DNA from 4 places in the Providencia sp. PROV208 genome. Region 3 is predicted to be linked to each of the others. Evidence: predicted binding sites of a transcription regulator. Region 3 holds the regulator's gene; each other region holds the start of a gene.
The links. Region 3 encodes CRP, which controls carbon source genes, mostly activating them, when cyclic AMP is high. Its sites were predicted from a motif close to ATGTGANNNNNNTCACAT; they were not measured.
Positions count from the first base shown of each region.

Region 1 (4,106 bases), on a different contig from region 3:
ATCCCCCAAACACCCCATTTCTCAAAGAAACGATGACCTTTATCTATCATTTCAGGGTTACGAGAAATCGGCCACATTTCACGGACTTTTTCTTTATAGTGAAAACCAAACCAATAAGAGACCCAATCGCCAAAAAATGCGCCCAAGGCGGCGGCTAACCAAATCGGAAAGAAGGCGATTTCACTTTCACCAATCAACGCACCAAGTCCAAGTAAAATCACGGTTGCGGGGAGCAATAAAGAGAGAAAAGCGAGTGATTCGCCAAAAGCAAGAATGAAGACAATAGGGATCGCCCACACTTCGTGAGCACGAGTGAATTCCGTAATGGCAGTGACAATTTCATTGATGCTCAAGGGTTCGTTCCTAATTTTAATGAGTTGAATAACACTATTATAGTTATAGGAAGTAAATAAAGTTGCAACAAAACCCGCTCATTGCAACTTCAGTGTTTATTAGATTATTCGAGGAAGTAACTTTGTAGTACGCTGCGTTGAGCGTTACCTAAGCCAAAATCTTTTTCTAGCCATTTATCCACATCACCATAATTATTTTCTATGCTTTTCAATGCAGTCTGTAAGAATTCTTCACGTACAGAGAACACATACTCGAATTTTTTTACCACATTCTCGCTCATAGTTTTTGAAAATTCTTCCAGTAGGTGATTACGGAATGGCGCTAACGTTTCATTGGTTAATAGGTAATCGTCCATCACCGTATTAACATCCGCCCCCAGCGCAAATAGCACTAAAGCCGAGCCAATCCCAGTACGGTCTTTACCGACTGCACAGTGTTGCACAAGACCACCTTTTTCCGGTTGCTTCAACATGCTGACCAATTGATGATATGCCGCATTATTCAATGGAAGTAACTCGTAAAGGCGGAACATGAAAGCTTGAGGATCAAATTTTTCTAGCACTTCTGGTGTGAGTTTATCTAAATTCGCACTCACTTCTTTTGCCAAAGGGTTTGCTGGGGCATGCACATAATGAGCGCCACTCCACACCACATCAGGTTTATCCAAAATTTCAGCTTCATCGCGATAATCGATGATTTGGAAAAGGTTTTGTGACTGTAAGACTTTTTCATCATCTTGGGTTAAGCGGTCTAATGCACCTGAGCGAAATAAAACCCCAGGTTTAATTTTTCCGCCGTTGGATAGTTTTTTTCCACCTAAATCACGAAAGTTAATTCCACCGGTTAAAGGCAGTACAGAGGGGTGAAGGTAAGGTTTGGTTGACATACGTTTTCCCTTTTTAGCGCTGTCATTGCTCAAACTAAAAATAAACGAAATTATCAATTACTTGTAATTTGAGTAACTTAAGAGGCTTCTATTCATTGTTTTAAATGACAATAACAGATTCATCGATGAAGGGAATAAGAAAAACGCGAGAAAATAAATTTTGCGCTGATCAATTAGAGATACAAGAATATTTAAGATACATGGGTAGCATGATGATAACTGAACCCGTTTACCGAAAATCCACAACCGAGTGAAGTCAGTAAACGGGTCAGCTAATTAGGATTACAGCAGGCGACGAGCCGCTTCGACAACAATGCTCAGAACATTGCCTTCTGTTTTTTTCAGAAGCGCTTCATTTGGAATTTCTTGCTGAGTACGGTTAACGATAACGCCAGCAACCATACCTGCACGCAGACCTTGGCTTGCACACATAGTTAACAGCGTTGCAGATTCCATCTCATAGTTCATCACGCCCATATCCTGCCACTCTTTCATTGAGCCTCTGAAGTGGCGCATCACACGACCTGTATAGGTGTCGTAACGCTCTTGACCTGGGTAGAAAGTATCTGAAGATGCAGTAATACCAACATGAACAGTTGCACCCGCTTCTGTCGCCGCAGCATACAGCGCATTAGTACAAGTAAAGTCAGCAACCGCAGGGAATTCCAGCGGAGCAAAATGCTGACTTGCACCATCTAAACGCACTGCACCGGTAGTCACTAAAACATCACCTACATTGATGTTTTCTTGGATTGCACCTGTTGTACCGATACGCAAGAAAGTACGGATGCCTAGCTGAGCTAGCTCTTCAACTGCGATAGAGGTTGATGGACCACCAATACCTGTGGAGCAAACAATCACGGCTTTTCCATCAAGTTCACCACGCCATGAAGTGAATTCACGTAATGAAGCCAAATGCACAGGGTTATCCATCAGACGTGCAATTTTTTCAACACGGTTAGGATCCCCAGGAACAATAGCAACAGTTGCACCCTGTAAGTCACTCTTTTTTAAACCTAAGTGGAAAACGTCAGACATATCAAACTCCTTTACACAATGGCATCATTGAATTAGTACGTTATAGTCAATATAGCGCTTAGCTCGACTTAATTTAGTGACCAATATCGCTTTTAATAGAAACTGATTCACTTCATTTTCATTAAAATGAGATATATATCACAAATAAAGTCCGGTGACATTAAAGCTAATGATGAGATACACCCAGTATAGATGAATGTTTGCGATTATCGAAAAAAAGCGCCTGAATAGGCGCTTTGGATAGGCAGAAGATAAAAAATATTACAATATCAATGTGCTAGACTTACAGCACAACATCAAGGATCAAAACGCCAACCAACCCGATAGCCCACGCGATTGTTGTTGGGATAGACCAAACTATCATTTGCTGTTTAACGTCTTTAATCCCCATCATTCTGTTCACAACCCAATAAAGGCTGTCGTTAAAGTAACCGAAGAACAGAGAGCCCATTGTTGCTGCTTGAGCGGCAACTAATAAGTTGATATCAGGGATTTGGCTAATAATTGGCGCAGAAATCGATGCTGCGGTGATCATTGCAACCGTTCCTGATCCCTGAATTAAACGCACTAACGTGGCAATAATGAACGGTATTAGCACTGGCGTAATCGGTAAATTCGCAACGTGCTCCGCTAAAATTGTTCCCGTACCACTATCACGTAATACTGCACCTAATGCACCACCAGCCCCCGTGACCAGTAAGATAATCCCTGCCGCCTGCAATCCCTCTTCCATACGGTCAATGACTTCTTCTTTCGAGGCTTTTGGCATTAACGTATAGACTGAAATCAATACGCTAATTGAGAGTGCAATAATCGGGGCGCCTAAGAATTGGAATGATTGGAAGTACCAGTTATCATCCATGCCTTGGAAGGTGGCCGTTTTTAGCAATAATCCGTTGATAGCATTAATAAAAATCAACAAGATTGGCGTAATAATAGGTAACAATGATAAGAATAAGCTTGGTAATGGTTTATTCGCTTTTTCTTCCATGTAACGTGCATGCACTTCTTTTAGATCTTCGCTGCCCGTCTCATCTGGCATAAACTCAGGGTATTTGGTTCCTAGCCATTTGGCATAGAACACAATACCGATGACACATGGTACCGCGAGCGCCATACCCGCTAAAATCATCGCACCAACATCAACCCCAAAGATACCTGCGACACCTAAAGGACCCGGTGTTGGTGGTACAGTATGGTGAGTTACCACTAACCCACCCGCTAATGCGACCCCAAGCGTTAAGATGCTCCGTTTACCATTTTTGGCTAATGCCTTTGCCAACGGGTAAAGAATGACGAATGCCGAGTCCACAAAGATAGGAATACTGACAATATAGCCGGTGATTGCCAGTGCCCACTCTTCACGTTTTTTCCCTAACCATTTGATAAAGCTATAGGCTATTTGCTCAGCAGCACCTGAAACTTCCAGCACCCTTCCCATCATCACCCCGAGACCGATAACAATACCAATGCTACCGAGGGTCGAGCCAAAGCCCTTTGTGATCACCGTGACGGTTTCAGCCGCGGTTAGCCCACCGGATAACCCCGCAATTGCAGCGGCAATTAGCATGGCTAACAGTGCGTGAACACGCGTTCGTAATACTAAAAAGATAAGGACAAATATGGCCACCGCGAGGCCAATAATAGGAATATAGGACATTATTTAATCTCCTATTTTTTCGCGCTATGATGCTTAATAAATGAACGGATCGCATCGCTAAATGATCCATCAGCTCTAAAACCTAAATCCAGTGCACGGCGAATATCAAATTTACCTGGCCAACTTGCCACAATGCGATTAATCGCTTCATCCGGTTCAAAACGAATT
Region 1 covers NZ_JAMPNS010000017.1:177,254-181,359, reverse strand. The annotation lists gene PR766_RS14425 (DedA family protein) at 1-353, opposite strand, end outside; gene PR766_RS14420 (tyrosine-protein phosphatase) at 458-1,240, opposite strand; gene udp (uridine phosphorylase) at 1,523-2,278, opposite strand; gene PR766_RS14410 (GntP family permease) at 2,562-3,938, opposite strand; gene denD (D-erythronate dehydrogenase) at 3,950-4,106, opposite strand, start outside.
Region 1: a site for CRP is predicted at 2,405-2,422, ahead of udp (uridine phosphorylase). Genes of this name have one in related genera too.

Region 2 (4,106 bases), on a different contig from region 3:
AAAAAGATGCTGAGAAAGACAGCTCTAGCCACTTTGGAAAAGTTTGGAATTGTATTTTAATAAAACAAAAACAAAGAGATAGATAGAGGAACGATGGAACTGACTTTCTTGGGTACTAGCGCAGGTGTGCCAACAAAAGAGCGCAATGTCACCAGCATAATATTAAATTTAGTCGGTATTCGTAAAGGTTACTGGCTGTTTGACTGTGGCGAAGGAACACAACATCGAATCTTAAATAGCCCCTTTAAAACCCCAAAAATCGAGAAGATTTTTATTACACATTTACACGGCGATCATATTTTTGGCTTACCTGGATTACTCTGTAGCCGGTCGATGGGAGGAGCCACAGACCCATTAACGCTATATGGACCAAAAGGCCTGAAGCAGTATGTGGAAATCGTTTTATCAGTGAGCGACTCCTTCATGACTTATCCTCTTGAAATTGTAGAAATTGAAGCAGGTGAGTTATTTGATGATGGGGAGCTAGTTGTCACAGCGTATCGGTTGGATCACCGCGTAGAATGTTATGGCTATCGTATTGAAGAACATCCAAAACCGGGGACGCTAAATGTGCAAAAACTGGAGCAAGATGGGATCCCTCGCGGACCTTGGATGCAGGCGCTGAAGAAGGGCGAAGTTATTGAGCTAGAAGATGGCCGCAGCGTGAATGGGGCTGACTACCTTGGTGAGCCGGTTGCAGGGAAGGTGGTCGCGATTTTTGGGGATACCACCCCAACACCAGAAGCGTTGCTATTGGCTAAAAATGCTAATGTGATGGTGCATGAAACCACGCTAGAAGTGGCGCTGGAGGTGAAAGCCAATGAGCATGGGCACTCTTCAACTCGCCAAGCCGCGCAATTGGCTAAGCAAGCAAATGTGAAACGGTTTATCGCCACACACTTAAGCGGACGTTATGGACCCGCTGATCTTCCTCGCTTACTGGCGGAATGCCAAGCAGAATTTCCAGAAACTCAGATAGCTGAAGATTACTTGACGGTGAAAATTGAGTGAGAAAACAAATCGACACGGGTTCAAACGTGTCGATTTTGTTTTGATGAAATACCTCAGCCTAATAAATAACTTTAACAAACCCATTACGGCAGTATGTTTCGTATTCATCACTGAGTTGCCGGTTCGTGACAATCACATCAAATTGAGATAACTCTCCCATATTCGCCGTCGCCACTTCATCAAACAGATTGTAAGGCGCTAATAAAATCTTACGAATAGATTTTTCCATGCCTTTCTTTTTCATCGGTAAATCATCGAGATTATAGCAAGTCACCCCATAGGCACTGTGAACGCCAGTTGCGGACATAAACGCTTTTTTGGGGTTGATGGAATCCAATAAAGAAGGCAATGTTGGGCTGTAAAAAGAGTCACTTTTGGGGCGATATTCCCCACCACAGAGCAGAGCGGTAGCATTCTTTTTCTGGCTTAAAGCAAGGAAAACGTTATGGGAGTAACAAATTCCAGTAAAGCTTATCTCTTCAGGGATCAAGGCGATCAAGGTGGCCATTTCAATGCCATTATCGAAAAAGATCACATCGTCTTCGCTGACCATACTGGCGGCTAGATTTGGAATATACAGATCTTCAGTTTGGTCTGGTGTGAAAATATCGGCATGAGGCTCATGAGGAGTTAAAGCGGCAGGTTGAGTGACAGAAACAATATAGCCACCAAGCAGTGACATTGGAATGGGACCTTCAGTATCGGCATTGAGATCTCGACGAATAGTCATTTCAGAAACTTCGAGTATTCTCGCTGCCTCTTTAAGGTGAATGCGTCCTGAACGTTTAATACATTCACTTAATCGGCGAAGGCGTTCTTTTTGTTTAGTTTCTATCACCCTGCAATCCTTTTTATGATGGCGCGGACGAACCGCGCCCCGTTGTTTAGTAGTCACTTGGAGTGGTATTTTCTCCAGTCACAATAGCGACACTCGCGCTTGCACCAACGCGGTTAGCACCAGCTTCAATCATCTTAATTGCGGTTTCACGCGTACGTACACCACCGGATGCTTTGACGCCAATTTCATTGCCAACCACTTTACGCATTAAAGCGACGTGATGCTCAGTGGCACCCATTGTACTGAATCCTGTTGAAGTTTTCACAAATCCAACGTTAATTGTGCGGCAAATTTCACAAACCTGTGTGATTTCTTCATCAGTTAACAGGCAAGTTTCGAGGATCACTTTCAGTGTTGCCTTACCACAAGCCGCAAAAACGGCTTCAATATCTTGACGAACAAAGTCTAAATCACCACTTTTTAGCATACCAACGTTGATGACCATATCCACTTCATCGGCACCACGGCGAACAGCTTCAGCGGCTTCAAATGCTTTAGCTTCTGTTAAACATGCACCTAATGGGAAGCCTACGACACAGCACACCATCACATCGCTATCTTTTAAACATTCACTTGCTAAAGGTACATAGCCGGTGTTAACACACACAGAGGCAAAATGATATTGTGCGGCTTCTGCACATAACGTTTTGATATCATTAACCGTTGCGTTAGCAGCCAATAAAGTATGATCGATATATTTCGCTAAATCTTGCATTTTAAACCTTCCTATATGACGTTTTCAGAATAGATGTGGAATAGGTAACAAAGAATGAGGAAATGTGGCAGATATAACACTTGATCATTCGTTATTCGAGATCCTAATCACAAATGATATTTTTGCAACATGATAATGTTAGGATTATATCATTATGTGATTTATTTAACACGAGGGACATCATGGATATAGCAGTTATCGGTTCAAACATGGTCGATTTGATCACCTACATTGATCAAATGCCAAAAGAAGGGGAAACCCTCGAAGCCCCAGCCTTCAAAATCGGTTGTGGCGGTAAAGGGGCAAACCAAGCTGTTGCCGCAGCAAAGTTAAACTCTAAAGTGATTATGCTAACTAAAGTTGGAGACGATATTTTTGCGGATAACACCATCCGTAATCTTGAGTCTTATGGCATCAATACTCGCTATGTAGAAAAAGTACCATGCACCTCAAGCGGTGTCGCACCGATTTTTGTTAACCAAAATTCGTCTAACAGTATTTTGATTGTTAAAGGGGCGAATAAGTTTTTATCCCCAGAAGATATCGACCGCGCCGCGGAAGATCTGAAAAAGTGCAAACTGATCGTATTGCAGCTGGAAGTGCAGCTGGAAACGGTTTACCACGCGATTGCCTTCGGTAATAAGCACAACATTCCTGTGTTACTTAACCCAGCACCAGCACAACGCGCACTGGATTTAGATTACGCATGTCGTTGTGATTTCTTTGTACCGAATGAAACCGAGTTAGAAATTCTGACCAACATGCCTGTGGATACCATGGATAACGTGCGTCGTGCCGCACAATCCCTGTTAGACAAAGGTCTGAAAAACCTGATTGTCACTTTAGGCGACAAAGGTGCGCTATGGATGACTCGCGACAGTGAGTTATTTATTCCGGCTATCAAAGTCAATGCAATTGACACTAGTGGTGCTGGCGATGCGTTTATCGGTTGTTTCTCTCATTACTATGTTCACACCGGAAACATCGAAGAAGCGATGAAAAAAGCGGTTCTATTTTCAGCCTTCAGCGTAACAGGAAAAGGCACGCAATCTTCTTATCCAAGTATCGAGCAGTTCAGTGAGTTTGTGCAGTTGAATAATTAGTTCTAACCATCTTTCAAGCGCCAGAAGCATTACCTGTACCCACAATATTTGCTCTGAATTTGAATGATGTTGAGCATGACCGGTTGAAATGAAGGTTGCCATTAGAGCAAAAAGCCCGTTTAACCGGTTAAAAATATTATAAAAACGATTAAGGGTTACTATGAACATCAAGAACATCACTCAGTTACCTGATGGGTACCTGAATAAGACACCTATATTCCAATTTATCCTGCTTTCCTGCTTATTTCCGCTTTGGGGATGCGCAGCAGCATTGAACGATATTTTAATCACACAGTTTAAAAGCGTCTTTGAACTCAGTAACTTTGCTTCTGCATTAGTGCAAAGCGCGTTCTATGGTGGTTACTTTTTGATTGCGATCCCTGCGTCATTAGTGATCAAAAAAACCAGTTATAAATACGCGATTATGATCGGATTGATC
Region 2 covers NZ_JAMPNS010000017.1:133,635-137,740, forward strand. The annotation lists gene rnz (ribonuclease Z) at 94-1,011, shown strand; gene PR766_RS14225 (DeoR family transcriptional regulator) at 1,070-1,849, opposite strand; gene deoC (deoxyribose-phosphate aldolase) at 1,896-2,564, opposite strand; gene rbsK (ribokinase) at 2,747-3,667, shown strand; gene fucP (L-fucose:H+ symporter permease) at 3,828-4,106, shown strand, end outside.
Region 2: a site for CRP is predicted at 2,719-2,736, ahead of deoC (deoxyribose-phosphate aldolase). Genes of this name have one in related genera too.

Region 3 (4,106 bases):
CTGATTATTTCTGAGGAAGAGATTAACAGTGGGATGGCGAAACTGACGGCAGCAATAGAAAAGCTATTGGCTGAATAATTAACTCAAAGCTCAAAGAGGTATCACCCTCTTTGAGCTTTAGACTTATTTTCGGGTGGAAATTCTTTGTTTGATAATTTCTGCTTTCTGTTTTTTCACGGCAATATCGGTTTTCAATGCTTCTATTTGTTGTGCATTTCTTACCATTTCTTTGTTGATATTCATAACAAATTCATCTTGTAACTGCGGCATTATGGGTTGTTGAGTTCGATGATTTTGTAATCGATTAATTGATTTTTCTTGTTCTAATCGAGAGTTGAAGGTTTTTTTCGACGAGATATTTTTCTTTATTGGCTGATTTTCAGTGCTCCTATTTTTCGTCATGTCAGTTGTCGATTTGACTGTACTTCCTGATGTGTAAAGTCCGATCAAATTGCCATTAATTTTCTTCGTTTTTATCGTTTTGGGCGTAGATTTTGTCTCCTGTATTGCCGGGCTTTCCGGTTTTTTATAAGAAAATTCATTTGGAATATTTCTCTCTTCTAATATCGGATTGAATGATGTTGACGCTCGAGTTTTTTCACTGGCTGAATTCATTCTGGTGTGTGTTGTTTTTGATATCACATTACGAACAGGTTTGATCGTCGATTTTGGTGTATGTCGGGTAACGTGCTCTTTCTGACTATTTTTTGTTAAGTTTACCAGCGTTAAATTCGACGATTTATGCTTAGATAGTCGGTCACTGGATGCTAATTGTTGTTTTGCGCTCACCGGAGTGCCATCTGTACGGAATACCGTCGGTTTTACTGTTGTATTGATCTGTTTCTTTTCTTGTTTCACTGTTTTTAATTTTCGAGATAATGCAATGGCTGGAGGCTGGGATATTTGTGGTGTGGCTGTGTCAGAAGGTGTTTGCGTGGGGGGGAGGCTATTTTCATGCTGTTCTTCTTTAGCATTAAAATATTGAGCAAATACCGTGCCATCGTAATGATTATGGATTAATGGTTTAGTTTGTTTATCCCATTTTTTAAATTTATTTGATACAAAATCATCATAAAATTCTTGTTTCCAAGCAGGCAACTGTTCACAGGATTCAAATGACTCATCATCCCATGATGCATCATCCATTGTGGTCATAATAAAATCGTGAGTGGTGTTTTGGTCTTTTAATTCTGTTTCATGATTTTTTAAATTAAAAAAATCATGACGACTTTTTATTTTAGCAATTTGATTGGCAATTAATGAAATTTTAGTCTCAGAACTTAATGAACCTTGGTTGGTTTTTTGGATATAGAGTTTGAGTGCGGAACTGGTGTCACATCGAATTTTTGGGAATGAAATGGGCATATGATACCTCACCTTGATAATGTAAAAATGAGGCTAGTTTATTCAGTAATATGTACTTGCAATATAAAAAAACGACTTTAGATAATTAACTAATTGATAAAAAAGGCCTAACAAATAGCGGTTAGGCAAAAGTGTGGCATATTCATTAAGGTGCTACATATGGCAAAAATTTGGAATGCTATTTGCTCGTAAGATTCTTAAAGAATACGAAGCTCTTATTAAATTCAATTGAATGGGTATCAATGTTTTTGTTTGAATGAGTACCAAACATAACCGCTACCTTCGGCTTAGAAACATGCTGGGTAGGTTGGCTATTAGGAACTAAACGACCAATACTCAATGAAGATACAAAACGTGTTTGAGGCAAATTGTTGACTTTTTCCAGCGGCTTTTTCGCTAATGCGGGGCATTTTGTTGTTGAGCGATTTGCCGCATCTAAATGTTCGAAAAAAGCCTGCTTTTTCAAGAAAGTGTTAATACAGCGTTTTTGGTATTTCTCTAAATGCTGAAGAGACTCTGCATGGCTTAGATTATTAATGTGTGTCATGAATGAAATCCTAAATAATTATTGGCTAACTATTCAGTATTCTATATAGAAGAATGTTTTCTATAATATCAAAAAACGCGGTTATTTTTTGTTCAGGCGAAAAGGTTATATTACTGACATGTATAAAAAAGGGTTTATATCACTGATACAAACCCTTTTTATTCAGAGTCCAGCTAATAAGCTAGACGGAAAAATAAATTATCGTGTGCCGTAGACAACAATTGTTTTACCATGCGCGGAGATTAAATTTTGGTCTTCCAGCATTTTTAAAATACGACCCACTGTTTCACGGGAACAACCGACGATTTGACCAATTTCCTGACGGGTAATTTTAATTTGCATGCCATCAGGGTGAGTCATCGCATCAGGTTGTTTTGCTAAATTTAACAATGTTTGAGCAATACGACCAGTAACGTCTAAGAATGCAAGGTTACCTACTTTTTCGGAAGTGGTTTGCAAGCGATTCGCCATTTGCGCAGAAAGACGCATCAGGATATCTGGGTTGACTTGAATCAGCTGACGGAATTTCTTATAGGAAATTTCAGCGACTTCGCAAGCAACTTTTGCGCGAACCCATGCAGTACGTTCCTGTCCTTCTTCAAATAACCCAAGTTCGCCAATGAAGTCTCCCTGATTTAAATAAGAGAGAATCATTTCTTTGCCTTCTTCATCTTTGATTAAAGCAGCCACTGAACCTTTAACAATGTAGTAAAGGGTTTCTGCTTTTTCACCCTGATGGATCAGAGTGCTCTTGGATGGATACTTATGAATATGGCAGTGTGACAAAAACCATTCAAGAGTAGGGTCTGTTTGTGGCTTGCCGAGAACCATTAGCGTTATCCTCTGTATGTTATTGCAACCTTTCGAAAAGTAGGGAAAGGCTGACTTTAAAGTGTCTAGCTTAGCATATTAAGTCACATTGATGCCTATTATTAATGCTGCTATGGGCCAATGCAAATTAATATCAATTGTATAATATAATCAATTGAAACGTTGAGTTTTGATCTTAATCCTATCAACTAAGCATTGTTTGTATCATATCCAATGTCGAATGTCTTCCCTGTATCGCTTCAGCCTAATAATGCTGATATAACATTGTCTAGATATATGGAACAATGAGGCGATAAACATCACTATTTTTTGAGAGGAATAAAAATGGAAGCACGCGTAAAGTGGGTAGAAGGACTCTCTTTTTTAGGTGAGTCAGCATCAGGTCACCAAATTATGATGGATGGTAATGCAGGGGATAAAGCGCCCAGCCCAATGGAGATGGTTTTAATGGCGGCGGGTGGATGTAGTGCGATTGACGTTGTTTCCATCATTCAAAAAGGTCGTCAGGATATTCTTGATTGTGAGGTGAAATTAACGTCACAGCGCCGCGAAGAAGCGCCTCGCTACTTCACTGATATCAATTTACATTTTATTGTCACTGGTCGTGAATTAACAGACAAAGTCGTTGAACGCGCCGTCCAACTTTCGGCGGAAAAATATTGCTCCGTCGCAATCATGTTAGAAAAAACGGTGAATGTGACTCATAGCTTCGAAATTAAAAACGTATAATCGTGTTTATATTCAGATGCTTATCTTTATTATCGATAAGCATCTTATCATTAATCTATTTAATTATAATGCTGAGCTACCCATTACGCTGTTTCATGAGTTTTTCCACTAATGGCATCATAATCAGCTCCATTGCGAGACCTAATTTCCCTCCCGGCACCACAATGGTATTCATTGCTGAAATAAACGAACCATTTAGCATGGATAATAAATAGGGAAAATCAATCTGCTCTAATCCCCTGAAACGAATCACAATAAAACTTTCGTCCTGTGAGGGAATCGCTTTTGCCGAAAAAGGGTTCGAGGTATCAACCGTCGGAACGCGCTGGAAGTTAATATGGGTACGGGAGAATTGTGGCGTAATATAGTTAATATAATCTCCCATTGAACGGACTACGGAATCCATCACGGCTTCCCGAGAATGCCCCCGTTCGGTGGTGTCACGAATAAGCTTTTGAATCCATTCAAGGTTGACGATAGGTACAACGCCGACCAGCAAGTCAACATGTTGTGCCACATCGTGTTCTGGCGTGACAATACCACCATGTAACCCTTCATAGAATAACACGTCGGTATTGGATGGCAGTGACTCCCACGGCGTAAAAGTACCGGGTTGTAACCCATAAGGCACAGC
Region 3 covers NZ_JAMPNS010000012.1:25,096-29,201, reverse strand. The annotation lists gene PR766_RS10365 (aspartate aminotransferase family protein) at 1-78, shown strand, start outside; gene PR766_RS10360 (hypothetical protein) at 124-1,365, opposite strand; gene PR766_RS10355 (hypothetical protein) at 1,544-1,912, opposite strand; gene crp (cAMP-activated global transcriptional regulator CRP) at 2,111-2,743, opposite strand; gene PR766_RS10345 (OsmC family protein) at 3,068-3,472, shown strand; gene PR766_RS10340 (phosphoribulokinase) at 3,549-4,106, opposite strand, start outside.

Region 4 (4,106 bases), on a different contig from region 3:
ATAACCACACTGAATTAACATTTTGCTGCGAACTCAAATTAGATGGTCTAGCTGTCAGTTTGCTGTATGAAAATGGTGAGTTAGTTCAAGCGGCAACCCGTGGTGATGGTACGGTTGGCGAAAATATCACGGCCAACGTACGCACGATCAAAGCAATTCCGCTACGTTTACGCGGGGATAATATTCCTGCGCGTGTTGAAATTCGTGGTGAAGTTTTTATGCCTCAAAAAGGCTTTGAGGCGATGAACGAAGAAGCACGTAAAACGGATGGTAAGATTTTCGCTAATCCACGTAATGCGGCAGCAGGTTCCCTTCGCCAGTTAGATCCACGTATTACGGCTAAACGTCCATTAACTTTCTACTGCTATGGTGTAGGGCTAGTGGAAGGTAAAACATTGCCAGATACCCATTATGAGCGCTTGATGCAATTCAAAGCGTGGGGGCTGCCAGTCAGTGAGCATGTTCAACTGCGTGTGGGTTGCCAGCAAGTTCTCGATTTTTATCATCATGTTGAAAAAATTCGCCCAACACTCGGTTTTGATATCGATGGTGTAGTGATTAAAGTGAACGATATTGCAATCCAAGAGGAATTGGGGTTTGTCTCGCGTGCGCCACGTTGGGCTACGGCATTTAAATTTCCAGCCCAAGAACAGATAACATTGCTGAAGGATGTTGAATTCCAAGTTGGGCGTACTGGAGCCATCACACCTGTGGCACGTTTAGAGCCAGTACAAGTTGCAGGTGTCGTCGTCAGTAATGCGACACTCCATAATGCCGATGAGATAGATCGCTTAGGTGTTCGCATTGGTGATACGGTCGTAATCCGTCGAGCAGGGGATGTGATCCCACAAATTGTCAGTGTTGTCATGGACAAACGCCCTGCGGATAGCCGTGAAATCATATTTCCAACACACTGCCCAGTATGTAATTCGGATATTGAGCGTGTAGAAGGGGAGGCGGTAGCTCGCTGCACAGGCGGGTTAACCTGCGGGGCGCAGTTGAAAGAGTCTCTGAAGCACTTTGTTTCTCGCCGTGCAATGGATGTGGATGGCATGGGAGATAAAATCATTGAGCAATTGGTGGATGCAGAGTATGTCGCAAATGCGGCGCAGCTCTACCAATTATCAGCGGGTAAATTAACGGGTCTAGAAAGAATGGGACCAAAATCCGCGCAAAAACTGATTGATGCGTTAGAGAAATCTAAACAAACTACACTCGCCCGTTTCATCTATGCATTAGGGATCCGTGAAGTGGGTGAAGCCACCGCGGCAAACCTCGCCGCACATTACGCGTCGTTAGATGCGGTGATGGCAGCAGATGAAGATTCACTGAAAACTGTACAGGATATTGGTGAAGTGGTTGCGAAGCATGTCGTGCATTTTTTCCGTGAAGAACATAATCGCCAAGTTATTCATGATTTACTGACTATTGCGAATATCCATTGGCCAGAAGTTCAAGTCATTAATAGTGCTGAAATTGACAGTCCATTTGCGGGTAAAACAGTTGTTCTGACAGGTTCGATGTCAACACTTTCTCGTGATGATGCCAAGGATAAACTGGTCGCTTTAGGTGCGAAAGTCGCAGGTAGTGTGTCGAAAAAAACGGACTTAGTTATTGCGGGTGAAGCGGCGGGGTCTAAGTTAGCGAAAGCTACTGAACTCGGCATAAAAGTCATTGATGAAGAAGAGTTAATTCGTTTGCTGAATATCTAATCGTGACCTATATTTAATGCGCAATGCCATTATCAACCAAGGGGATAATGGCATTTATTATTTTCTGGCTAACATTTATCCTGTTGTTATTGGGACGTGATTCGTGAAACGTGATCTGGTCGTTACTTTTGGGAAAATGGTAGAGCCAGTTTTCATATTAATGTGACTTTAATCTCATTTAAATGTTGCCCATTACATAGAATATGCGCATAGACTGATTCGTAACTTTGTTGGAGTCAAATATGACCTCGATCCTGCACTTTATTTTATCCATAGTTATTATCGCTGCACTTGCGATTCTAGCGAGTAGTAACCGTAGAGGGATTCGTCCACGCTACGTTATTCAATTGCTCGTTATTCAAATTGCGCTCGCTTACTTGTTCTTAAAATCAGGTATTGGTGAGTCCTTCGTTCTTGCTGTTGCTGGTGTCTTTACCCACTTGTTGGGTTATGCAGCAGAAGGGACTAAATTCATCTTCGGTGGAATGATTGAAGGAAACTTGGCCTTCTTCTTCCTGCAAGTGCTGTGCCCAATCATCTTCATTTCAGCGCTGATTGGTATTCTACAACACATTAAAGTACTGCCTTTTGTCATTCGTATCATCGGTACGGTGTTATCGAAAGTTAACGGTATGGGTAAACTTGAGTCATTCAACGCAGTGAGCTCATTATTGCTGGGTCAGTCAGAAAACTTTATTGCATATAAAGACCAATTAAGCAGCATGTCAGAAAGAAGAATGTACACGATGGCAGCAACGGCGATGTCGACCGTTTCAATGTCAATTGTTGGCGCATACATGACGATGTTGGATCCAAAATATGTGGTTGCAGCGCTGGTGCTGAACATGTTTGGTACGTTCGTTGTATTATCACTGATCAACCCGTACCCACCTGAAGGGGAAAAAGAGATCCAAATGCGTAGTCTGCATGAAGGTCAAAGTTTCTTCGAAATGCTAGGTGAATATATTCTTGCAGGGTTTAAAGTTGCGATTATCGTTTCTGCGATGCTGATTGGTTTTATTGCACTGATTGCCATGGTTAATGGTATCTGTTCCGCGATATTCGGCGTGAGCTTCCAGACCATGCTGGGTTATGTATTCTATCCATTTGCTTGGATGTTAGGTATTCCTGCTAATGAAGCACTGCAAGTTGGCGGCATCATGGCTGTGAAGATGGTCACTAACGAATTCGTAGCAATGGATGGCTTAAAAGCAGTGGCATCAGGTTTATCAGACCGTTCTGTTGGTATTTTATCTGTATTCTTAGTTTCGTTCGCTAACTTCTCTTCTATCGGTATTATTGCTGGTGCGATTAAAGGGTTAGATGAAAAACAAGGAAATACCGTTGCACGTTTTGGTCTGAAATTACTGTATGGCTCAACACTGGTAAGCTTCTTATCTGCGGCAGTGGTTGGATTAATCCTGTAGTTACCGCTATAAAAAGTGTTACAGTGAAAAACGGCATTCAGTGAATGCCGTTTTTTTATGTCTAAGGCTTTCTATCGATAAAGCATGAGGAAAGAATGGAAAAACAAGACTTAATTGATATAGCTAATACATCGATGCCGTTTGGTAAATATAAAGGTTGCATACTGATTGATCTGCCAGAGGAATACCTATTATGGTTTTATAAAAAAGGGGAGTTTCCGGCAGGGCGGTTAGGACAGCTGATGGAAATGACACTAGGGCTGAAGATTGAAGGGCTAGATAGCATTGTTAAGCCTCTAAAACGCCAATAAGGGGTAGAGGCTTAATGGCCTATTATTGTGTGCTGATCACTGTATTAGCCGTTTCTATACCTGATTGGTAAGCGCCATGCACAGTACCTGCGCCTAATAGTGCTAAATGCTCTCCCGCAAAGAAGATTTTATTATCAATAGGCTGTTTTAATTGTGCGATTTGATTGGCTGAATAGTTAGATGCAGGATAACTAAATGAGCCATACGCATAAATATCTTTTTCCCATTCGGTTTTCATCAAACGTATTGGCGCGGGAACATGATCAAACACTTTACAGAGTGATGCTTGTAATTCATGCCATGCGGTCTGCTCATCACACTCCTCAAGCCATTTTGCGGACAACCCACCAAATAGAAAGAGTAGGGTTGGTTTTTGGTAAATCGTGCTTACATCCATAAAATTGAGCCAGTAATCAGACTCATGGATATACATACTATTCACATTATTGAGTGAATCCTTACGCCAAAATGCATGCTCAAAAGTGACAAATAGTTTATTGAATACACCAAATCCAAGTTGGTTAATCGCATCTTGAGTTACATTAGGTAGTGCTGGTGTGAATTGAATAGCTTCTTTCTTCAGGACACCAAGCGGTACAGTAATAACCACTTTAGTGGCATGAAATTGTTGGTCATCATGGGTTATCACGGTAACG
Region 4 covers NZ_JAMPNS010000001.1:106,516-110,621, forward strand. The annotation lists gene ligA (NAD-dependent DNA ligase LigA) at 1-1,712, shown strand, start outside; gene PR766_RS00485 (NupC/NupG family nucleoside CNT transporter) at 1,955-3,139, shown strand; gene PR766_RS00490 (DUF3820 family protein) at 3,235-3,450, shown strand; gene PR766_RS00495 (flavin monoamine oxidase family protein) at 3,473-4,106, opposite strand, start outside.
Region 4: a site for CRP is predicted at 1,873-1,890, ahead of PR766_RS00485 (NupC/NupG family nucleoside CNT transporter). Genes of this name have one in related genera too.